Regions from separate parts of the Clostridium chromiireducens genome, predicted to be linked through region 2. Evidence: riboswitches for the same ligand, from Rfam matches in the RefSeq annotation. Region 2 holds a riboswitch; the other holds the start of a gene.
What was found. A riboswitch is a leader RNA that binds a small molecule or an ion and turns the genes downstream of it on or off. The one in region 2 is predicted to bind cyclic di-AMP.

Region 1 (12,486 bases), 130 kb from region 2:
GAAGATTATACAAGTTTTAGGCAAGCTCTTAGTAATTATGTAGATCAGGGATATAAAATAGCAATTGATGATACTGGTTCGGGATATTCAGGATTAAAAATGCTTAATGAAACAAAACCTCATTTTGTAAAAATAGATATGGATTTAATTAGAGATATAAATGAGGATTTATTTAAACAATCGCTAGTGGAATGTTTTGTTAAACTTTCAGAAGCAACAAATATGAAGCTTATAGCTGAAGGTATAGAAACTGAAGAGGAACTTAAAACATTAATAAAGTTAGGAGTATATGCGGGGCAAGGTTTCTTTATTAGTCGTCCGGCGGGAACATTTTTAGATATATCAAATTCTGTAAAAGATTTAATTCGAAAATGTAGAAACTTAAAAAAAAGCATAAATCAAAATTACAAGTCAAATTGTATAGGTGAAATTGTAAGGCAGGATAAGTCATTTGAGTATACAAGCAATTGCGAAGAAATTAAAGAATATTTTAATTCTAATGATATTACAGGAGCATGTATCGTAAATAATGATATTCCAGTAGGACTTATTATGGAGCATAATCTAGATTCTGCCATTAATACACAATATGGCGGAGCTAACTTTGCGAAAAGCCCTATTTCATTTGTAATGGATAGTAATCCTTTAATAGTAGATTATTATACAGCAATTAATGAAGTTGCACGAAGAGCTATGTCTAGAAAAAAGAATAATATTTATGACCATATTATTATAACTTATAATAACATGTATTTGGGAATTATTCCTGTAAGCTCGTTGCTTAGTTATATAAATATGCAGGTGTGTAATCAAGCGATATAACCTAATTTCACTTATTATATTAATTGATTATAAAAAGATTTAACGATAATAATAAAAACCAAATGGATTTACACATCCATTTGGTTTTTCTTGTTACAAAATTTGTAACAAGACTGATGTTTTCATTGAATATTTAATGGAAGGCAAGGATATTAGAAAATTAAATAGAAGAGCAGAATAATCATGTGAAAAGTGAATGGGAGGATTTGATAAGAAGTGATTTGAAATTTTTTTAAACTGCTTTAGTTTGTGAGGAAAGTTCATTTATTATTAAGAATATTTCTTTCCAATTGTTAACTCTAACTATATTATTGTTTAGCGGTTTTCTATTATAATTTGTATCAATAAGAAGAACTTTGTATCCTGAATTTGATAATTGAATCGCATTGTCATAACTGTCCTCGATAAAAATATTGCAATTTAATTCTTTTGCTTTATCAACTTTATAATGGCTGCCTAAAACAAATAAGTTATCATAAGGTATTTCATTTTTCCTTAAAAATAAATGGGTTAATGTTTCTAGTTCTAGATCTCTTGCTGTGACAAAATGTATATTATGCATTTGGTACAGTACAGTTATTATAAGTTTAGCATCATCTCTAAGTTTTTGCTCCGAGTGAATTTTAAATTTATTTTTATTATAGAAATCCTCGTATTCATGCCTTTCTATACCCATTACTTGGTGTATTTCATACTCTGTTACTTGATCTTCAGTGATATTTTTGTTAAAGTACTCATTTGCATAATCAAGCCAGTCATAAGCATTAGTTATTGTTCCATCGATATCAATACAGATATTTAAATTGTTCATTTTATTTTCATGCCTCCTTTATTTGTTTTAAATAACTTCAGTATAAGATTATTATTTGTAATTACAGTATATTAGTAAAATGATAAGAAGATATTAAGCTCATGTTAAGGTTATGTTAGTGCCATATATAAACCTAATAAAGTTATATATTAAGATAATATCTTTTATGTTTTTGTAGAAATGTTTAATTATTGCATTCTAATATGGATTTCATTTTCTATTTTCAGTACACTTGACGTACCGGCATAACTTAAAAATGATAGAGATATTCAACATTTATATGGATACAAATGTTAAACTTTTTTAACTAATATGTAATATAAATTAACATTTTTATAATAATAGGTTAACTAAAAAGAGATACCATAATATATGAATTATGAAACACAAAATAATGAAACAGAATATAATTTACTTATGGAGGTAGAAATGAAAAAAAGAACATTAAAATTAATGGTAGGTGCTATAGTTTTAGCAATGGTAGGAAGTGTGATGGTAGGATGCGGAAATGCATCAGGGGGAGCACCAGCAAATGACAGTAAAACAGAAGGAACTAAAACAGAAGCGACTGTAAAAGGTTCAATAACTATGAGCGGTTCGTCAGCATTACTACCGTTAATGGAGAAGACAATCGAAACATTTAATAAAAAATATCCTGATGCAGAGATAGGAGCTCAAGCGGGAGGTTCTGGTACAGGTCTTACTCAAGTATTAGATGGAACAGTAAATATAGGAAATTCTGATGTATTTGCAGAAGAAAAATTAGACGCAGCAAAAGCAAAGGAATTAGTTGATCACAAAGTCGTAGCACAAGGGTTTGGGATTGTAGTAAGCAAATCATTAGGAATAGATAATTTAACTTCAGCACAAATTAAAGATATATTCTCTGGTAAAGTTACAAATTGGAAAGAAGTCGGAGGTCCAGATAAGGCAATTTTATTAATTCATAGAACAGCTGGTTCAGGAACAAGAGCAACTTTCGAAAAGACAGTACTTGGTGGAGATAAATCAGCAGAAAATGAAGCTTTAGGTGTAACTCAAGATTCAAATGGTGCGGTTTTAAGTGCAATGAAAGAAAATGATGGAGCAGTTAGTTATTTAGGTCTTGCATACATGAATACAAAAGAAGCACAAGATGCTTTAAAAGTAGTAAATCTTGATGGAGTAGCAGCAGATAAAGCACATATAACAGATGGTTCTTATAAATTCTGGTCTTGGGGACATATGTATACTAAGGGTGAATCAAAAGATTTATCTAAAGCGTTTATTGATTTTGTTATGAGTAATGAAAATAAAGAAAATTTAGAAACACTAGGCTTTATTTCAGGAAGTGAAATGAAGGTAAAATAATACAATACCCAACAGAAAAACTTATATTTTCTGTTGGGTATAATTTTATATAGAATAGTTAATATTGAAAATATTTAGTTATATATATTTTTTACCCAAAGATTCATATCTTCAAATGCTCCACATATATTACAATTGTTCACTAGTCTGCCTGCAAAGTTGTAATTATGTTTGCTTAATGCAAAATTAATACTTGGATTTATTGACCTTGACAAACTGTATAAAGTAAGGAAACCTTTAATTTTAAGGTCATATTCTAATGAATGAATAATATTTGATAAGATCCCTTTGCATCTAAAAGTCGGGTAAGTGGCACAATTTGTTATTTCTGCATTTAAGTTTTTCTCATCCATATCTGCTGAAGCTACACTAACTATTTTTCCATCATGAACTGCAACTTTATACAAAACTTTTTCGTTCATAGTTTGTGTTAAATATTCTTCATCATAAATAGGAGATGGATACGTTAAAAATACAGTAGAAAGTAAGTCCACCATTTCTTTAATATCATTTTTTGTTGCATTCCTTATAAGATATTCCATACTATTATTGCGATGTATATAAGTATTTTTCATACTTAGACATTCTTTAACTAATGAATCTTTCTTTGGAAAATTACTACAAACTTTTCTGGTACAACTAATGAAATAAGACATACAAAATGCATCATTGCCTTTAAAATAGCCATCGATTTTACCCTCCAAATTAAATCCAGCATTAATAAAAGTTTCAAAGCTTTCAATACTACAATTGCAAATAATTTTACTTAAATGCTGCTTTGAAGCAAAGTGGATTATTCTTTTTAGGTTTTGAATTGATATACCATTAAAATCAACTATTTTTACACGTTTACTAGGTAAATCTACTAATATTTTAGTGCGGTCTATTTTGGCGTAGTAAGAATTATTTAATACACATTTACCTGCTCTCATTAGATTGTCCTCTCCTTTTCATTTCAATGTAACTCTTTTAGTTAATAAAATTTGCTAATATATAGTTCTGTAGAACTTTATATTACAAACTAACTTGTTACACAGCCCCTAATTTTAGTAAATGACTCTTATAAGTAAATTAAATATCGTAGCAATTTTCGGAAATTAAGTTTTTAATTAATTTATAAAGTTAAATAGCTGAGATAAAAATAATAAGCTGCAGAGAAGTCTCTACAGCTTAAAAAAGCAATAATATTTATATGCATACTAAACAAACGTATAGTAAAGTATACACAAACTTCTCTTCAACGCTTACGAGATTAGCTGACGGATTCGGGTTGAAGAAAATTAACCCTACTTATCTTAATAATAAGATTCACCCCTGAATTTGGTTCTCCCGCTCTATTGATTAAGCGCTATCAATATTCTTTTATCTTTAAAATTAACCTTTATATATAACCATATCATTTTTATATATGGGAGTCAACTAAGATTTTGCTTAATTATATTCGATTTAGTTCGTATAATTCTCCATTAATAGAGTAAATATGACAAATTCTCGGTTTTTCAAAAAATAGATTTCGAACAAAAAAATTAGATTTAATTATAAAAATATATACCTCATCTATAAAGTAAAATATTGAAATAGTATACCTGCATAAGAAAAGAATAGTAGAAAATAAAATCTTTATCATAATTGCTATTGACGTACTATTATCCAGGGTAGTAAAATAAGAACGAAAATAATATCTTTGTTAGGTGAGGCTCCTATATAGATACATGCTGCTGCCCGGAAACGTCGAGAGACGCCAATGGGTCAACAGGTATTACCGGATTAAGGTTCTACTTAATGTAGCCGAAAGCCATTTGGTTTTCTATGCTATATAGTGCTAAAACTCAACGAGTGAAGGCGAACATCACAAATGCGCATTTTTTTGCTGCGTATTTGTGTGTACTATTGTGGTTTTGATTATTATAACCTTCACTTTTTGTGAGGGTTTTTTTATTGCTTAATTATTTAAAGGAGGTGAAACCAATGGATGACCCTGATACCGATAGTCATAATAAGTATTTTTATTTAAATTCAAGTAATACTAGTTTTAGGGCATTAGTTGGTTACTCCTTTGCCCTAAATTAAAGGGGTGAATCATATGGAAAAAATAACAAATTTCTTTTTTAGTAAAATTCTGCATAAAGAGATCCATAATATTTCAGGACAAGTGATTGGTAAATTGAATGATCTTATTCTTGATTTTACTCAAGAAAAACCTACTGCGGCATATTTACAAATTAGAAATTGGAGAAAATCTTTCTATATATCAACTGAAGCACTTGATATATTCAAAGATGAAAATGAAAAATATTATATTAAAATTAGTAGCAATAATCTTGTCACAAGGCTACCTAATGAAGAAGATATTTTTTTAGTAAGAGACTTTTTAGATAAGCAGATAGTTGATATAAATGGTAAAAAAGTTGAACGTGTTAATGATGTAAGACTTGGATATATAAATTCTAAGTGGAAACTTGTAGCAGTTGATATAGGAACTCGAGGATTGCTCAGACGCCTTGGGATAGAGTACCCTTTTATCTTATTAACAGAAACCTTTAAATATAGATTGAGGAATAAACTTATTATCTGGGATGATGTACAAACTTTGTCTACTGGAGTTAACAATTTACAGCTTCAAATGCCTGCAAATAAAATAGAAACCTTACATGCAGCAGAGATAGCAGATATAATAGAGGATCTTGATAGTAAAAGCAGAGATATATTATTCCAAAGCTTAAATAATCAAAAGGCTGCTGAAGTTTTAGAAGAAATAGAAACTGACGTCCAATTAAATTTATTGAAATCTATGTCTGATGAAAAGGCATCAGATATATTTGAAGCCATGCCATCTGATGAAATAGCTGATATTTTAGAAGAGATGGATGAAGATAGAGTTGAAAAGCTATTAACACATATGGATGAAGAAAGCCAAGATGAAATTAGGGAACTTATGGAATATGATGAAGAGACCGTAGGAAGCATTATGTCAAAAGATTTTTTAACCTTCCTGCCTGATGCTACTGTGAGTGATGTTATATTATGGATTCAAGCTAACTCTCCAAGTGAGGAAGAAAGTTATTATATATACATTACGAATGATAAAAATAATCTTATTGGAGTTATCTCTATATTTTCACTAATAACATCGGATAGAAACACTAAACTTTATAATATTATGGCCACTAGACCTCAAAGTTTAAAAGATACAGATGAAATAGATGATGCAATTAGTATAATGCATAAATATAATCTCGTTTGTATTCCAGTTAGTGATGAAGATAATAATCTAGTTGGTGTAGTGTCGTTGAATGACAGTATTCATGAATATTCACAATTGAGGAGGGTTGTACTATGAAAAAGGCATTATCAAATAGATTTAAAAAGCTGCTTTTTATTATGACTATTATCGGCCCTGGATTAATTACTGTAAATGCAGGCAATGATGCTGGTGGAATTACAACTTATGCTTCAGTAGGTGCGTCATATGGATATAAAATGCTGTGGGGACTACTTGTAATCACATTCAGTCTTGCGGTAATACAGGAAATGAATGCAAGAATGGCGGTTGTAACTGGGAAAGGTTTATCTGATTTAATTAGAGAAAAATTTGGAGTTAAGCTTACTTTTTTTGCAATGACTATTTTATTAATTGCCAATATGGGTGTTGTTTTTGGTGACTTTGCAGGTATTGCAGCAAGTTTAGAGTTATTTAATGTAAGTAAATATATATCAATACCTGTTGTTTCTGTGATGATTTGGTTCCTGGTTACTAAAGGTTCCTATAAGAAAGTAGAAAATATCTTTTTATTATTTACATTTGTATTTTTTACTTATATTGTATCTGCAATTTTAACTAAACCAGATTGGGGACACGTAATGCAATCAATGGTAACGCCTACTATTGAATTAAATACAGGTTTTCTTCTTACATTCATAGGAATGATTGGTACAACAATTACTCCTTACATGCAATTTTACCTCCAATCATCTATAGTAGATAAAAAAATAAGTATATCCGATTATAAATATGAAAAGCTTGATGTTTATTTAGGGGCTTTTTGGGGAAATGCAGTAGCATTTTTTATAATTGTATGTACAGCCGTAACACTTTATAAAGCTGGAATAACAATAACCAGCGCAGAAGAAGCGGCAATTTCCCTAAAACCATTAGCTGGAGAAGCTGCATTTATACTTTTTGGAGCAGGATTATTTGGCGCTTCAGTTCTTGCTACTGCAGTTATTCCACTTTCTACATCTTATGCTATATGTGAAGCTTTTGGTTGGGAAAGTGGTGTGGATAATGACTATAAAGACGCTCCAGCTTTCTTTGGAATATATACAGGTATAATTATACTAGGAGCGTTGTTCATACTTATCCCTGGTGTATCTCTAATAAAGATTATACTTGTATCACAGCAAATTGCTGGTTTGTTATCTCCTATAATATTAACATTTATGATAATTTTGATTAATGATAAGCGCATAATGGGCAAATATGTTAATAATAAAACTCAAAACATTGTCTCTTGGGCTACTGTTATTTTTATTATAACTCTATCAATAATTTTATTTGTGTCACCATTATTTTCGTGATTTATAGATAAAAAATACGCAACTGAGACATATGCTACTCATTTCTGGTTGGGTTATATCTCAAAGTATATGTTGATGCTATGATTTGTTTATCTACAATATGGATAAATAAACTATGAATTTGATTTATGCTCCGAAATACTATGCATACCCGAAAGAGAGTACCTTCTCTTTCGGTGTATATACATATTATATAAGCATATGTTATTTATAGTTCTTCAAGGCTTCACTTATTCTATTGGAAATAGCTTCATACCCATTGCTATTTGGATGAAAGTTATCTGCTGCTAAATAATCTCCTGAATTATACTTGAAGAGATCGTAAGTTGGAATAAATAGTGCATTTGAATCAAGTGATATAAGCTCTTGGCTTTGGAAATTCCACTCATTTAAAATGGTTACTTTATCAGGTGTCAAATCTTTTCCAAATGGGTTATATAACCCTATAAATACTACCATAGATGATGAATTATTAGTTCTAATTATCTTAAATATTGATTTTAAGTTGTTTAAGTACGTATTTTCAATATCCTTTATTTTCGTAGTGGAAGATGTTATATCCATATTTTTAAGTTTACTTATTTCATTACCACCAATTGATATGAAAATAATATCTGAACCTTTAATATAAGAGAGGGTTTGTGGCTCCTTAATTACTTTTAAAAGCCCACTAGATACATCTCCGTTTATTGCAAGGTTATTTATCTTGATTTCCTTTGTAGTTTTAGTTTTCCAGAAGTCTTCAAAGTAACCTGGAAAACCAAGTCCTTTTTCATCTCCAGTTCCTTTTGCAAGAGAATCTCCAAGAACTAATATATTATAATTATTTTTATCTAAATCTCTACTCGCAGGCTCCTGAGTCTCAGTTTTAGTATTTGCATCAGATTCGGTATTTGAGATTTCTTTAGGAGGTGCAGAACTTATTGATAATGCAGATGCAAAACCTATAATTAATGTAATTGTAGAAATTATAGATATAAATAAAATTAATATCCACTTTAAATTTTTAAACATTCTTTTACCTCCTTTTAAACTAATACATCTTGTTTGGTAAATACAACAAAACTTACAATGAGAGCTCCTATTCCCCAAGTTAGAAGTACCAAAGTGCTGAAAGTTAAGGACATTCCACTTATAGGGGTATATGAGCCTGTAAGATACTGTGGTAAGTTAAGATTAATAACAAAGAAATATTTTATTATAGGCCAATCTGCTAAAAATAGTTGAAGAAATCCACCGCCAACTAATGTAGCCATCATTATTCCTATAGATGTAGCTGTATTTCTCACTAAAACAGAAACCATAAATGAAATTGTTCCAACAATAACAGAGACAAACCATCCCAGGGAGTATACAAGAATTAAATATTGTAACTGGATTACTTTGATTACATTTGAAACATCTAAAGTACCGGAACTGGAATTAAATCCTGTGGCTATAGGCTCATAAAAACCCCAATTGTTAAAGAAAAAACCTGAAACTAAAAGGGAGAGCAGTGCCATTTCTAATATGACCATAGAAAACAAAATTAAAAGTGCTAAGTATTTGCTAAGTAATATCTTCCATCTTGGAACAGCTCTTGTTAGCAATACTTTGATGGTCTTTGCTGAAAATTCCCCGCACACACTATCGCCCGCAAGCAGTATTATCAACAAAGGAAGTAAAACAAAAATGGATTGTTCCATTAATTTTACTGAAAACTTTACAGCGCTTGGGGTGATTGGGTTTATATTATTATCTAGGTAATATTGATTTTGTTGAATCTTAATATTGATTGAAGCCTTACTTGCTTCAGGAGTATCAGGACTATTAAGTCTATTTTTCAAGTCCTGTATCTGCTGCTTTTGCAAAGCCTGCCATTCAATATTCCCACTATCTTCAGTTGTTTTCACGTATTTATCCATAGTGTTTTTATATTGATAGTTTTGCCCATAAGCAAATAAAGAAACTAAAATTAGCATAATAACAGTGATTAATATCATTTTTCTTCTAGATAGAATTTTATTTACTTCATTTTTTATTAATACAAGCAAGATTTTCACCTCCTTAACTGATGACAGAATTACCCTCTGTAAGGTTTAAAAATAAATCTTCTAAAGTTTTTTGATTAGCATTTACAAATTTGATTCTTAAACCTTCTTTAATAAAAGAAGAGTTGATCTCTTCAAGTTTTGAAATCTCAACTTTTGCTTCAATTCTATCATCCTTTATAATGCCATCTATATTCCAATTATTTTTAAGTATCTCAATTCCTTTTTGGTTATCGCTTAAAACAAAGAAAACTTCTTGATTGCTTATAAGCTCTGAAACTGTAGAATATCTAATTAAAGTACCATTTTTTATTATTGCGACTGTGTCACACATTAATTCAACTTCTGATATTAAGTGACTAGATACAAGTACAGCTATGTTTTCTTTTTTAGCTAGGTCTTTAATAATATGCCTGAATTCATTTATACCTGAAGGGTCAAGACCATTTGTAGGCTCATCTAAGATAAGAAGTTTTGGTTTATGAATAAGAGCCTGAGCAAGGCCAAGTCTTTGCTTCATACCTAAAGAATAAGTTGATACCTTATCATTTATTCTATTTTGCATACCAACAAGCTCTATTGCTTTTGTAATATCTTCATTAGTAACATCTCTATTCATAGAAGCAAGCATCTTTAAGTTTTCTAAACCACTTAAATAATTGTACATATCCGGACCTTCTATAATACATCCAACCTTAGACATAGCTTTAACGTAATCTTTTGTAATAGAATGACCATCAATTAATATTTTTCCGCTTGTAGGAGAGGAGAGTCCAACAATCATTCTTAATGTAGTTGATTTTCCAGCACCATTTGGGCCTAGAAAGCCTAAGACTTCACCTTCATTAATTGAAAAGCTTATACCTTTAACAATTTCTTTTTTCTTTATAGATTTATGAACATTATCTAATAACAAAATTTGATTTGCCATAGTACACCTTCTTTTGGTTTTTAAATTTATCTAATGTCTAGCAACTGTAACACTCGCACTTCTTTAATGATGAGATAACAGTGGCACGATTATAGATGACGTACCACTAAGGGTACATTGTGACCCTTGTGGTTATAAGTTCAACTAAGATTCAGTTGTGGATCAAATCCCACCTGAAACTTAGTTGAACTTGATATTAGAATTATAACACTTACTTAGAAAAATATAGCAGGTACTGTATAAATTTTTTTATAAACACTAACTATATATAATTTATATTTTGTAGAAACTTATAGAAACAGGTTCTTAGCTTGTCAAATTGTTGACATATTTGTCGCGTGATATATAATATAAAGAAGTCTAGGTCTTTTCCATAATAAATATAGTATGGCCAAGGTTTGGAATAATTTATTATGTCTAGTAAGTCTTTTTTATTTTGTCTAACTAACAAGATTATATTTATAGATTTACTAGAAAAATTTGATTTAATAAATATCCAAGAATAAAAGAAGGAAATAGGATTTGTAACTTGATAAAAAGGTATCAGCAAGGATAATAAAAGGATTATATGTAATAACATAGTAAGATTCGGTATAGAAGCGTAGTAAGAATTTGTATTAAAAAATTTATCAGGGAGAGTGGAAGAAATGAAAGGCAATAGAGGGATAGGTTCTAAGTTATATATGTTAATTGCTTTTGTCACAATATTTATACTGGCAATTAGTAGTTTTTCATGGATTAACTTTAAGAAATTTAATTTAAAGCAGGAAGAGAATTTGCATACAATAGCTGAATATATAAATATAGTTGATGAGGCAAGGCAAGCTCAAGTGGATTTCAAAAAGCAGGTTCAAGAATGGAAAGATACATTGCTAAGAGGTAATGATTCAGAATCTTTTAAAAAATATCATTCTCAGTTTTCACAGGAATATGAAAAGGTTCAGGGACAATTATTAAAACTTAAAGCAGATATGAACAAGCATGGAATGGATACAGCTTTAGTGGACTCAGTATTAAGCAGTCATAAAGATATGTATGGTAAATATAATAAAGCAATTGAAAGCTATGATTCTAATAATATAGAAAGTTATCATATAGTGGATGGATTAGTCAAAGGAATAGATAGAAAAACAACTGACGACATGGATTCGCTAGTTAAACAAATACAAGATAGTGCAAGTACAGAATCTGCAAATGTAATAAAACAATCGAATATTGATGCAGAAAATTTTCAAAAGAATTTAATTTTAGGTGTAGCAATTGGAATAATATTAGTAGTTTTATTTACTATAATTATTATACGCACTTATAAAGGTATTACAAAATTTATTGATCAATTTAAAAACTTGTTGGAGCGGGCAGAAAATGGAGATTTAACTATTAAAGGTGAAATATATAAAAGAGATGAATTAGGTGAGCTTACTGAAAGGTTCAATAAGTTTATTGATGCTATTAGAGAGTTAATTAGTGAAGCTAAAATTACCAGTGAAACCGTAGCTTTTTCATCAAATGAAATAAATAAAAATTCAGATGAGATTAGTAAAACAGCGGAGGAAGTTGCTGCAAGCATTTCTAGCATAGCAGAAAACTCATCAAAGCAAGTAGAACTAGCAGAGAAGAGTAGTAATTCAGTTAGAGATGTTGTAAGTGGTTTAGGCAGCATTACAGAAAATACTGTTTATATAAATGAGCTTGCAAGTAAAGCAATGGAAACTGTAAATAATGGAATTATAAATCTTAAGAAACAAAGTGATAGGATGACTAATACCCAAAATACATCAAAAGTTGTAACTAATATAATTGGTGATTTATCTACAAAGTCTATTGAGATTGGAAAGGTTATTGAATTCATAAATGGGATTACTGAACAGATAAACCTATTAGCTTTAAATGCATCAATCGAGGCGGCAAGAGCAGGGGAAGCTGGTAGAGGCTTTACTGTAGTAGCTAATGAAGTTAAAAAC
Region 2 (12,486 bases):
TAGCATTTTAAATAAATTTTCTATAGAGATTATTAATATGGATAGGTATTACCACGTCAATGAAATAGTAAATGGATATTTAATTCTTAAGGTAATAGGTGAGGGAAGATACGGGATAGCATATTTAGCTATCAATGACAAATATGAAAAGTTTGTAATTAAACAATTAAAAGAAGATATGCTTGAAAAAACTAGAGAAAAATTGTTCTATGAAGAGAAAATATTACAAGGTTTGAACAATCCTAAATTCCCAAGGTTTATATCAAATTTCAAAGATGAATATAGGGAAGGCTATATTTTAGAATATATAGAAGGTAAAGTGTTTGAAGACTTGTTAGTTAGGGATGGGTATGAATTTAGTAGAAATGAGATTTATGAAATCGGAGGACAACTTTTAGAATTAGTAGAGGTACTGCATAATAATAATTTTGTGCACCGAGATATTAGACTTCCTAACGTAATATTGAAAGAAAGCAAAGAATTATCGCTAATTGATTTTGGATTAGCTAGAATTATAGATAATAAAAAATATGTGAGAGAGATGGATTATTGGTTTATAGGTGATTTTCTAATTCATTTATATTATTCATCATATAAAGAAAATGAATTAGAAGAAAGACCTTGGTTTGAAGAACTTGATTTAAATTCCGAAGAAGAGATATTTCTAAAAAGACTTATGGGTATCGAAAAAAGTTACGGAAATATTGAAGAAATAAAAAAACAACTTGAAAAAATCAAAAATATGAATAAATTTTAGAATATAAGCCATGTGATTTGAGATTATATCTTTAACATCACATGGTCTATTCAGCAATAAGCAAAAGATTAAGTGAAGGAGGCATGTATTATGTCAAATTCAATAGAAATATTAAAAATATATAATGAAAGTTTCAGAGCTAATAAGTATTCTAATGAACCTTTTAGGATGATTGGCTTAATTGATGTAAGTATTGAATATATTTACGGAATAGAAAAAGTAACTCTGGCTTTTTTTAGATCGTCAGGAACCAATAGCGGAAAAATCAAAGGATTATGGTATCCTATTGTAGGGATAAAGACTATGACCGGTGAATTTACTGAGTTCACAGAATACTTGAATTTTGTCTTAACAAATACCACCAGAATGGGAATTGCAGATGAGGGGTGGCTAGCTAAATCTTTATTTTTTGCCAGCGAATATACTAATGAATCAATAATCAGAGGATTTTCAAGTGGAATTTATTATGAAAGCCTTTTAAAAATAGGAAAAACTTTAAGAGATTTATATGAAAAGGACAAATTCCAAATTTTGAGCACATTAGATGCTGAAAAATTAAATAGTATATTAACCTCAAAAGAAATATATAAAGATAATAAGCATACTCAAAGGGAAAACTTTGAGAAATTCATACAAGATATATTTAATGAAGTTAATATGATGGATGCAGAAAATGAAGTTGAAAGCAAAGGAATTGAAAAGACCTAATGATTTCATAATAAATATTTATTTTATTATTGGCATTTGACATTAAAAATTAAATGGAGTAATATGTAATTGTCAAATGCTAATAATTTTAATAAAATGATTAATCACATTTTTATAATTTGAATTATTGAAAATTTCTAAAAGGGGATGGATATAAATGGATAATATAAGGGAACGTGCTATGGAATTATTTAAGCAAGGATACAATTGCTCTCAATCAGTATTTGGAGTTTTTTGTGAAGAGTGTGGAATTGACCTTGAAACAGCACTTAAATTATCATCTTCTTTTGGTGGTGGTATGGCAAGATTGCGTGAGGTATGTGGAGCAGTGAGTGGTATGTTTATGGTAGCTGGTATGAAATATGGTTATAGTGATCCGAAGGATAGTTTATCTAAAACTGAACATTATAAGAGAATTCAAGAGTTAGCTGAACAATTTAAGGAGAAGAATAATTCTATAGTTTGTAGAGATCTTTTAGGATTATCTGTTCAAAAAGAGAGTTATATACCAGAAGAAAGAACAGATGAATATTATAAGAAACGCCCTTGTGCAGAAATTGTTGGTGATGCGGCAGAAATAATATATGAATATATAAAATCACATGAAATAAATGGTATTTAGATAAAATGTATATTTATAATGCATAGAAAATTTAGAGTCACATTTTTAGTAGTAATACCGTGGTTTTGTTACTATATATGCAAATTTTAAGCATTTTATTAAATCTAGTATAATTACATATAAATAGTGATAGCAGATTTAGGTGTTATATCGGTTTGAATATATTATAATCCTAGGAGGATAAAGAATGGCAAGACCAACAAAATTTAGAAGAGTTGAATTTTTCCCGAAAGATGATTATTTTGTACCCTGTGGAAAACCAAAATGTCAAATTGAAGAAATTGTTTTAAAAGTAGAAGAACTTGAAGCAATGAGATTAAAGGATATTGAAGATTTAAATCAAGAAGAGTGTGCTGAAAAAATGCAGGTATCAAGGCAGACTTTTCAAAACATTATAGATAGTGCAAGGAAAAAGGTAGCTACTGCTTTAACAGAAGGTAAGGCAATAAGGATAAGCGGCGGTCATTATACTACAAAGCTTTGCAAATATAAATGTGCTGAATGTGGAACAATCTATGAAATAAATTATGATCAAGACAGAGCCATTTGCCCAAGTTGTGGTTCAGAGAAGGTTATGTGTAGTAAAAAAGCAGGATTCTGCAAAAATTGGTGTAGAAGTAATAACATAGATGCTAATGAATAATTTAAAGCTAAGACTTATAAGCATGAAAAATAATAATAGATCCAGTATACATATATATTGGTCTATTATTTTTTTGTTTGTGAACTTTTTATTTATTTATTATGACAGTCATGATCACCAGAATCTGTTATTGTTATATGCTATTTATATATTGTATTAAGCTTATAAATGGTATATGTAAATAATAATTAATATAGTAGAACAGAAAAATTATTTTTTACCATAAGTAACTAAATCACAGAAATAAAAATAAGATGAGTTTATAATGAAATTATAAATCATTTGGAAATTAGAAGATGGAGGAATTTAATATGGCTAAAATAATAAATAGTAATGAGTTTGTTGAAAAAGTTGAAAACACTAAAGGTGTGGTAGTTGTAGATTTTTTTGCGACATGGTGTGGTCCTTGTAAAATGTTAGGCCCAGTATTCGAAGGGGTTAGTAATGAAATGGTGGATAAAGCTGAATTTTTTAAAGTAGATATTGATAAGAGCAGTAGAATAGCTCAAAAATATGGAATAGCAGCAGTTCCAACTATGATTATTTTTAAAGACGGAGTTCCAGTGGAAAATTTAGCAGGCTTTATGCCAAGAGAAAATATAAGTAGAAAAGTTAAATCACACTTATAAAATTTTCATAGACTTCTCATTATAAAAATAATGAGAAGTCTATATTAATTTTGTCAAAAAGTGAACTTGAATGTTTATTAAGTTACTTGGTAACACTAACACTGCGGATGATATCATTAAGGAGAGATGTATTTATATGGAATTAATTAAGGAACTTCTAGTAGTAGGGATAAGAATAGTAACAATCCTGCCACTGATGCTAGGAGTAACATTTTGTATGGGAAAACGTTCAATTGGAGAGCTTCCGGTTTTTGATTTTCTTGTAATAATAACTTTCGGAGCAGTGGTTGGAGCTGATATAGCAGATCCTAAAATACCTCATATTCATACTGCAGTAGCTATTGTGCTAATAGGACTATCACAGATAGTAGTTTCAAAACTTGTAATTAAGTATAGAAAGTTAGGTCATATTATTACTTTTGAACCTACAATAGTTGTTGTAGACGGTAAATTAATAAAAAGAAACCTTAAAAGACTGCGTTATTCAATAGATAACTTACTACAAATGATAAGGGAACAGGGGATATTTGATATAAAGGATGTATATTTAGGGATTATTGAAGCAAACGGTAAATTATCTATACTAAAGCAGCCTAATAAGGAAAACATTACAATAGAAGACATGAAGTTAGAAAAAAAGAACTCGTCATTGTCGTATCCGGTAATAATTGATGGGAAGGTGTATGAAGATGTGCTTGCTAAACTTGAACTTTCTAATGATTGGTTACAGCAAGAATTGAAAAATCTTGATGTGAAAAATTTAGATGAAGTTTTCTTTGCATCTGTAAACACTAAGAAAGAACTTCACGTTTCTCTTGAGAATTATATGAGTGATAAAGGAAGTATTCCTCCAATATATAATTAAGTCTTAATAAAGAATATTACTAAAATAATGATTAAAAATTAATTAAGAGAGTATATTATTTACATTTAAAGTAAAATAATTAGTAGAATTTGGAGAAGTTTTAAGAAAGTGTTGATATAGAATACATGATAAAGATATTGGGATAACAATTGTAAAAGAAGTTTTATAAAGTAATTGCATATATTCTAAAGTAATCCAATACAAGTCATGAATACTACTTTTACTAATATTTTTGTAGATTATAATTTTCGGTAATGGTTAAGATATTACTGCCAAACAAAATTAATATTATTAAGGGAGGTAGATGTATATGTCATCAAATAACAGTGGAAGAAACAGAACTTTAGTACCAGAGGCAAGACAAGGATTAAACAGATTAAAGGCTGAAGTTGCTTCAGAAGTAGGTTTACATGACTATGAACAAATTGATAAAGGAAACCTTTCTTCAAGACAAAATGGATATGTTGGTGGAAACATGGTAAAACACATGATAGAAAGCTATGAACAAGGTTTATAATAATTAATCAACAAAGAAGATAGCTAATTATATGTAAAAATACTTTTCATAAATTAAAGAAAGGCTAGCAGAGCGATATATTATTTATATGTTTGCTCTACTGGCTTTTTAGTTTTCTTGATTAAGATAAATTAAACTATCAGATATTTATGTTAGAGTATCAGGAGTTTCGGACATTGATATGAACTCATCATTTACTTTGGAAACTCTATCTTCATTAGTTAGGACGGTTAAATAGTCTCCTGGTAGAATCATAGTATTTCCCTTAGGGATTAGTTCGGTTTCACCACGTCTAACAGCCACAAGGAGGCAGCGAGATGGCCATTTTACTTCTTTAATCTGTTTACCATCTAACTTTGATCCCATACATACAGCGAACTCAAGTAAAGCTTTATTTATATTATCACCAATGGATGTTTTATTACCTTGATTTTGCAAAAACTTTTCTAGTAATGCTTCATATATAGGTTTAGAAGCAAGAACGTCTGCTACAATATATGCTATTATAGAAACAATAGCTAAAGCGAGCAAATGATTAAAGGAACCTGTCATTTCTGTAATTAGGATTGTTCCAGTTATTGGCGACTTGACTACTGAAGCGAAATATCCAGCCATGGCCAATATTATAAAGTTATTTATGTAAATACTGTCCAAGTGAGCAATATGCATAAGAATTTCTCCATATACATTTCCAATTAGTGCTCCAATCGCAAGTAAGGGTAGGAAGATTCCACCAGGGGCACCTGAACCGAAACTAGCCATGGTGAATGCAAATTTAATAATTAGAATAATAACTAATAATGTAAAAGAAAAGTTATTTTCAGTTAATGATGTAATTAATTCGTGGCCGCCACCTAAAACTTCTGGTAATAAAAGACCTAAGGCTACTGAGAATAACAAAGGAATTATGATTCTAAATTCTTTTTTTAGCCAGGTTTGTTCTAAGTATAAGCTTTGAGTCTTTAAAAGAACTTTATTAAATACAACTCCAAGCACTCCAACAATTATGCCAAGTATAATTACATACAGATAAAAATTAAGTGGCAGTGTAGCAAAATCTCCAAAATTAAAGACTGGTTTTAGTCCAAAGAAACTGCTTGCAATAAAATCAGCTGATAATGCAGAGGATAGTGCAGAAAGTAAAATTAATGGTGAAAAATTTTTATGAACTTCTTCTAAAGCAAACATTGCTCCAGCTAAAGGAGCGTTAAATGCGGCTGCAAGTCCTGCACTTGCACCACTCGTAATAAGATATTTTTCTTCAAGTTTTATTCTTTTAAATATTTTACTAAATCCTTGTCCAACCGCTGCACCTAATTGAACAGAAGGGCCTTCTCTTCCTAATGAAAGTCCAGAACCTATTGAAAGAATGCCTCCGAAGAACTTACCCAAAATTACTTTCCACCATTTCATATCTAGTTTTCTAAGTAAAACTCCTTCAACTTGAGGAATTCCGCTTCCACTAATCATAGGCTCATTTTTCACCATCAATCCAACTAAGTAACCGATGATTATCACTAATAGAATCCATGGTAAGATAATAAGGTGATTAATTGATATAAGCTTATAAATATAATTTAATACAATGCCTGCTTTTTCAAGTGCTAAACGGTATAGCACAATTAATAAACCAGTAACGATACCTATGCATATTCCTTCAAAAACAAGTTTTAGCTTAAAACTATGCCAATGAAACAAAGTATTATAGGTACTCTGTTTATTTTCCATTTCTATTCCCCCAATACATTAGATGAAAAAATTATTTTGTATATAATCATACAAACATATATATGTTATCATATATATAAGCGTATGTTAATAGTATAAGATACTTTAAATTTTATAGAAGAGTAAGAACTTCTATAAATTTTATACTAATTTATTAGAATAAAAAAGATTGCCCTTCCGCTAAAAGCAAAAAAGCAATCAACTATTTTTTTAAAATACATCATAATTAAAACTTATTTTCTAGCTATTAATTAATATTTTTTACCCAGATATTCATATCTTCAAAGGTGCCACAAATATTGCAATTGTTTACCATTCTACCTGTGAAGTTGTAACTTTGCTTACTTAATATAAAATTTATACTAGGATTTATTGCTCTACATAAGTTATATAAAGTAAGGAATCCTTTATTTTTAAGATCGCATTCTAAACAATGAACTATGTTTGCCAGAATTCCTTTGCCTCTATAGGCAAGTAAGGTAGCGCAGTCTGTTATTTCTGCGTTTAAATTTTCCTTATCCATTTCAGCCGATGCTACGCTAACTATCTTGCCGTCAAAAACGGCAACTTTATATAAAACTTTATCGTTCATAGTTTGCCTTAAATATTCTTCATTATATATAGGAGTAGGATAAGTCAAAAATACTGTAGAGAATAGTTTGATCATTTCAGAAATATCATTTTCGGTAGCAGTTCTTATTTGATATACTGGATTGATTTTGCTGTATACATAAGTATTCCGTACATTTAAACATTCTTTTACTAGTAAATTTTTTTGCGTAAAATTACTACAGATTTTTCTATCGCTATTAATAAAGTAAGACATACAAAATGCATCTTTACCCTTAAAGTATCCATCAATCTTTCCTTCTTGAGTGAAACCTGCATTTATTAAAGTTTCAAAAGATTCTGTATCACAATTGCATATAACTTTTCCAAGGTGAAGTTTTGATGCAAAATGAATTATTCTTTTAAGAGTTTGAAGTGAAATAGTATTCAAGTTAAGTATTTTCAGACGTTTATTTGTTAGATCAACAAAAGCTTTCGTACGATCGATCTTGGTATAATAGTTGCTATTTAAGTCACATCTATCTGCTCTCATAAAATTGTTCTCTCCTTTTAAACGTTAACATATTTATATTAAAAGTCTAATAGATTATTGAATATCTGTTGCTATTAGACTTTCAAAATTATTACCCTTGGCATTACTTTCAAGAGCATATAAATCTTTTGTTACCTTTGATAAGCTTAAGACATCACTCATTTCATAGAATCCAATCTTATCTTGTATAAAATTTATTGCGTGGATTGCTCCAGAGGCAAAAACTTTTCTTGAAAAGGATTCATGAGAAATTGTAATTCTATCATTTTCTCCAACAATCAAAACTTCATGTTTTCCGACAACACCGCCAGCTCGAACTGAATTAATTGGAATATTTTCTTTAGAAATATCTTTGCCTAAGTAGACTAAACCATCTTTTATTTCATTAGCTATCTTTAAAGCGGTACCAGATGGGATGTCCTTTTTTTCCTTGTGATGTATTTCGGAAATTTGAAAATCATAATTATTCAATAAAATTGAAGCCAATTTTGTTAGTATCATTAGTACATTTACTCCAAGGGTTATGTTTGGAGCATACACTATACCTGTATGATTTCTATAGGCTAAATTTTTTATTTTATCTAATTCTGCTTCTGAAAACCCTGTAGTACCTATTATCATATTAATTCCCATTTGTGAAATAATTCTAGAGTTTTTTAAAGTAGCTTCAGGTGTTGAAAAATCGACTACAACGTCTGGTCTACAAAGTACTAATGTTTCCTCTAATTTATTAGTCCCTTCTATTTTTATACCAATTTCTTGAATTCCAATGACTTCGCCTAAATCCATGTGCTTTCTTAAGCTTCCAGGGCTACACATAACAGCTATAATTTTCATACTTCTTTGATTAAATATCATTTTTGCAATTTCTCTGCCTGTTTTTCCAAGTCCTATTAGACATACTTTTAACATAAGAAATCCTCCTTTAAATTACTTGATAAAAAATAATAAGCCATAGAGAAGTCTCTATAGCTTATTAAGCAATAATATTTATGGGTATGCTAAAGAAAGTATATTAGCAATATACAAAAACTTCTCTTCAACGCTTACGAGATTAGCTGACGGATTCGGATTGAAGAAAAATAACCCTACTTATCCTAAAATAAGATTCACCCCAAAAATTGGTTCTCCCGTTCAAAAAGATTCAGCGTTACTAATATTATTTTTTTGTTAGTATCTGTATATAACCATATCATTTTAACATATATATGTCAATATATATATTTATGAGTATATATTATTGTATATATATTACTTGGATTTATTTGAGATATTTATACTTAAATTATCAATATATAGTTAATATTTGAGCCGTCCTAAGGAATAATTTTTAATATGGGAGGCGAACCATTTATTCAATGAATAACTTATGTTGTGTCAGAAGAGTTTTATACGTTAAATCAGATTTCGCCACGTGAAGCATCGTAGGCAAGTAATGTGCAAATGAGATCACCTTTAAATCTAACTGGTAAAGGGGTAAATGTAGCTTTAATGATTAGTATATATTGACTCATATATATGTTGATGTTAGTATAATTAAGTTATAGTATAGTTATAAGAAATAAAGTAATTGTTAATAATTACTTAATTATATATGGAGGTTATTTATGGATAACAAGCTTACATCAAAAGAGGAATTAATTTCTAAAATGGAGGAACTAATATCTAATAACGAAGGTCCTTTCAGTGTAGTTGTTGCAGATATTGATGATTTTAAGAATTTAAATAATTTATACGGTCATTCTACTGGGGATGAAGTAATTAAAAAGTTGATTTCAATTTTAAATAACAATCTATCTTCAACAGATATGGTATGTAGATCAGGTGATGAATTTAATATATTACTTGTAAAAAAAGGTGCTGAAAGAAGCTTTATGGAGCTTGAGGAAATAAGAAGATATTTATCGGATAATACATTCAACCTAGTTGAAAACTCTGATGATAATGTTTATTTCACTTTAAGCTTTGGTGTGGCAAGTTATCCAAGAGATGCTAAAAACGCAGTTGAACTTTTTAGAGTGGCCGATAGTGCATTATTTAGGGCAAAAGAATTAGGTAAGAATAGAATATGTCTTTCTGAAGCTGAGAGTATGGTGTTAAAATCTAATTATTTTACTAAAACTCAACTTGATAGATTATCAAGACTATCTAAAGCAACTGATAGAACTGAAGCGTTTCTTCTTAGAGAAGCTCTCGATGATTTATTTAAAAAATATAGCAAATAGTTGCTAATTAAGAAAAACTAGGTTGACTATTGATAGATTAGAGACACGTTTAAGCAAGAAGGAATTTCCTCAACGATTTCTTCAATAAATGATGTTAAATATGTAACTATTGAAGTTAGTGGTCAGTTGGGATATGAGCTAAAATATGATAAAGAACCTTGAGCGAGTAGAATAAATTATCAATGTTAGTTGAGCATACTGCATAAATCTTGATTATTATATTAATCTATAATATAATCAGTAATGTAAAAATAAACGAATATGATTAGATACGGTTGGGCAAATTATATAATTTGCTTTCAAGCAATCAGTTTCTGGGGTGGGAAACTCTTTTTTTGAGTGTTTCCTACCTCTTTTTTATGGGGCTTTTTAATAATGAAAAGTATTGGAAAGTAATTCTAACTAGTATTGTATATAAAAAGGGGGATTAACAGTGAAAAATAAAATCAAAACTAAAGTACTAAGTCCATTCTTATATTTTTTTAAGAGTGAATCTTCGAGTGGTATAATTCTTTTAATTTGTGCTATTGCAGCAATTATAATTGCAAACTCAAGCCTTGCAGGAGTTTATGAGCATATACTGCACGCAAATGTAACTATTGGATATGGAGAGTTTTCTTTGTCAATGTCAGTTCTTCATTGGATTAATGATGGATTGATGGCCATATTTTTCTTAGTTGTTGGTATGGAAATAAAGAGGGAAGTGGTATTTGGGGAGCTTAAATCTTTTAAAAAGACAATACTCCCAATATCTGCAGCTATAGGAGGAATGATTGTTCCAGCAGTAATTTATGCATTATTTAACTATAATGAGCCAACTATTACAGGATGGGGAATACCGATGGCAACAGACATTGCGTTTGCACTTGGAATGCTTTCTTTAGTTGCAAAAAATGCACCAAAAGGAATTGTTGTATTTCTTACTGCACTCGCTATAGTTGATGATTTAGGCGCTATTATAGTAATAGCAATATTTTATAATAGTCAAATTTCTTGGATAGCGCTTTTACTAGGATTAATTGTTTTTATTACACTTATCTTAGCCAACAAATTTAAAGTTGAATATATATCTGTTTATATTATTTTAGGTGTAATTTTATGGATTTGTCTTTTAAAATCAGGTGTACATGCAACAATTGCAGGTGTCTTACTAGGCATGACATTGCCAATTGGAGAAAATATTCATAAATTTAAGACCTCAATATTGTATAAGCTTGAACATACTTTAACACCATGGTCTAGCTTTGGAATTATGCCAATATTTGCTTTTGCAAATGCGGGTATAATAATTAATATTGATAGTTTTTCGAATAATTTGTTTTCACCAGCTTCCTTAGGAATTGTATTTGGTCTTTTTGTAGGAAAGCAAATTGGTATATTTGCAACTTCATTTGTTCTAATAAAATTGAAAATAGCTAAATTTCCATCTAATGTAACCAAAAGACATTTATATGGGGCAAGTGTTTTTGGTGGGATTGGGTTTACTATGTCAATTTTTGTTTCATCTTTATCATTTACAGATACAGCTATATTATCTGAAGCAAAAATGTGTATCATGATTGCTTCAATTTTAGCAGCAGCATACGGTACAATAGTATTTAAATTTATAAAGTTTAAAAGCGAAAAACTAAATGAAAATTAAAGAATTTTTCTGTATAGTTATTGCATTATTATCAAGTGTTTGGATACAAATAAAAGTCATTCTGAAAAAAGTGAACTCAGCTTTAGAGGAGATTTACCTCCTTAATAAAGCTGAGTTTTAATTGCATATTCAGGGATTATATGACGATTTAAAAATTCATATGTGTGTAGCTTTAAATTTTGTGAAATTTAAAAACTTCATATTTAATTTTTACTAGCATAATCATCAAATATATATCTACTTGTTTTCAACAATTATACTTTCAAATTTACTTAAATCTTCATTAGAACCAAGGGCCACTAAAATATCCGTATTTTTAATTATATAATCTGCAGAAGGAGAAATATTTACATTTTTATCCCCTTTTATTGCAACTATATTTATTCCATATTTTCCTCTTATTTTTATGTCCCTTAATGATTTGTTAATCCATTCACATGGTGGCTCAAGTTCTATCATACCGTAATCAGAAGATAATTCTATATGATCTAATATATTTGAGGATACTAAGTTATGAGCCACTCTAATCCCCATATCTTGTTCGGGTAAAATCACTTTGTCTGCACCAATTTTGTATAAAATTTTGGCATGTAAGTCACTAGTAGCTTTTGCTACAATATATTTAACACCCATTTCTTTAACTAATAGCGTTACCATTGTACTAGCTTGGATATTGCTTCCGATTGTTACTATTGCTACATCAAAATTACTTACTCCCAAACATTTTAAAGCATTTTCGTCTGTTGCGTCCATTTGAACAGCGTGAGTAACATTATCAACAATTTCTTGTATTTTATCTTCACTAATATCAATAGCTAGTACATCCTGACCTAAGTTGTATATTGTTTTAGCTATAGAAGCTCCAAACCTTCCAAGTCCGATTGTGATAAATTGTTTCTTTTTCAATCAAATTCCTCCTATCCAATTAATATTTTAGCTTCAGGATATTTAAGTCTGTTGTTTTTTTTGCGATTGACAAGAGCCAATATGACTGTTAATGGACCAACCCTGCCAAGGTACATAGTTATAATAAGAATTAGTTTAGAAG

Region 1: another riboswitch for cyclic di-AMP. It lies ahead of ablB (putative beta-lysine N-acetyltransferase); the one in region 2 lies ahead of dapB (4-hydroxy-tetrahydrodipicolinate reductase).

Annotation. Positions count from the first base shown of each region.
Region 1 is NZ_QXDJ01000004.1:441,683-454,168, reverse strand. It holds gene D2A34_RS17890 (EAL domain-containing protein) at 1-822, shown strand, start outside; gene D2A34_RS17885 (5' nucleotidase, NT5C type) at 1,055-1,633, opposite strand; gene D2A34_RS17880 (phosphate ABC transporter substrate-binding protein) at 2,063-2,983, shown strand; gene ablB (putative beta-lysine N-acetyltransferase) at 3,058-3,915, opposite strand; cyclic di-AMP (ydaO/yuaA leader) riboswitch at 4,210-4,341, opposite strand; M-box (ykoK) riboswitch at 4,660-4,831, shown strand; gene D2A34_RS17870 (magnesium transporter) at 5,067-6,323, shown strand; gene D2A34_RS17865 (Nramp family divalent metal transporter) at 6,320-7,561, shown strand; gene D2A34_RS17860 (SGNH/GDSL hydrolase family protein) at 7,766-8,575, opposite strand; gene D2A34_RS17855 (ABC transporter permease) at 8,590-9,594, opposite strand; gene D2A34_RS17850 (ABC transporter ATP-binding protein) at 9,608-10,522, opposite strand; gene D2A34_RS17845 (methyl-accepting chemotaxis protein) at 11,170-12,486, shown strand, end outside.
Region 2 is NZ_QXDJ01000004.1:310,706-323,191, reverse strand. It holds gene D2A34_RS17385 (serine/threonine protein kinase) at 1-757, shown strand, start outside; gene D2A34_RS17380 (hypothetical protein) at 848-1,465, shown strand; gene D2A34_RS17375 (C-GCAxxG-C-C family protein) at 1,623-2,087, shown strand; gene D2A34_RS17370 (DUF134 domain-containing protein) at 2,275-2,730, shown strand; gene trxA (thioredoxin) at 3,042-3,359, shown strand; gene D2A34_RS17360 (DUF421 domain-containing protein) at 3,496-4,224, shown strand; gene D2A34_RS17355 (alpha/beta-type small acid-soluble spore protein) at 4,535-4,741, shown strand; gene D2A34_RS17350 (ClC family H(+)/Cl(-) exchange transporter) at 4,889-6,469, opposite strand; gene ablB (putative beta-lysine N-acetyltransferase) at 6,717-7,571, opposite strand; gene dapB (4-hydroxy-tetrahydrodipicolinate reductase) at 7,626-8,483, opposite strand; cyclic di-AMP (ydaO/yuaA leader) riboswitch at 8,600-8,731, opposite strand; gene D2A34_RS17335 (GGDEF domain-containing protein) at 9,179-9,796, shown strand; sodium ion sensor (DUF1646 type) at 10,070-10,125, shown strand; gene nhaA (Na+/H+ antiporter NhaA) at 10,230-11,438, shown strand; gene D2A34_RS17325 (potassium channel family protein) at 11,676-12,344, opposite strand; gene D2A34_RS17320 (TrkH family potassium uptake protein) at 12,356-12,486, opposite strand, start outside.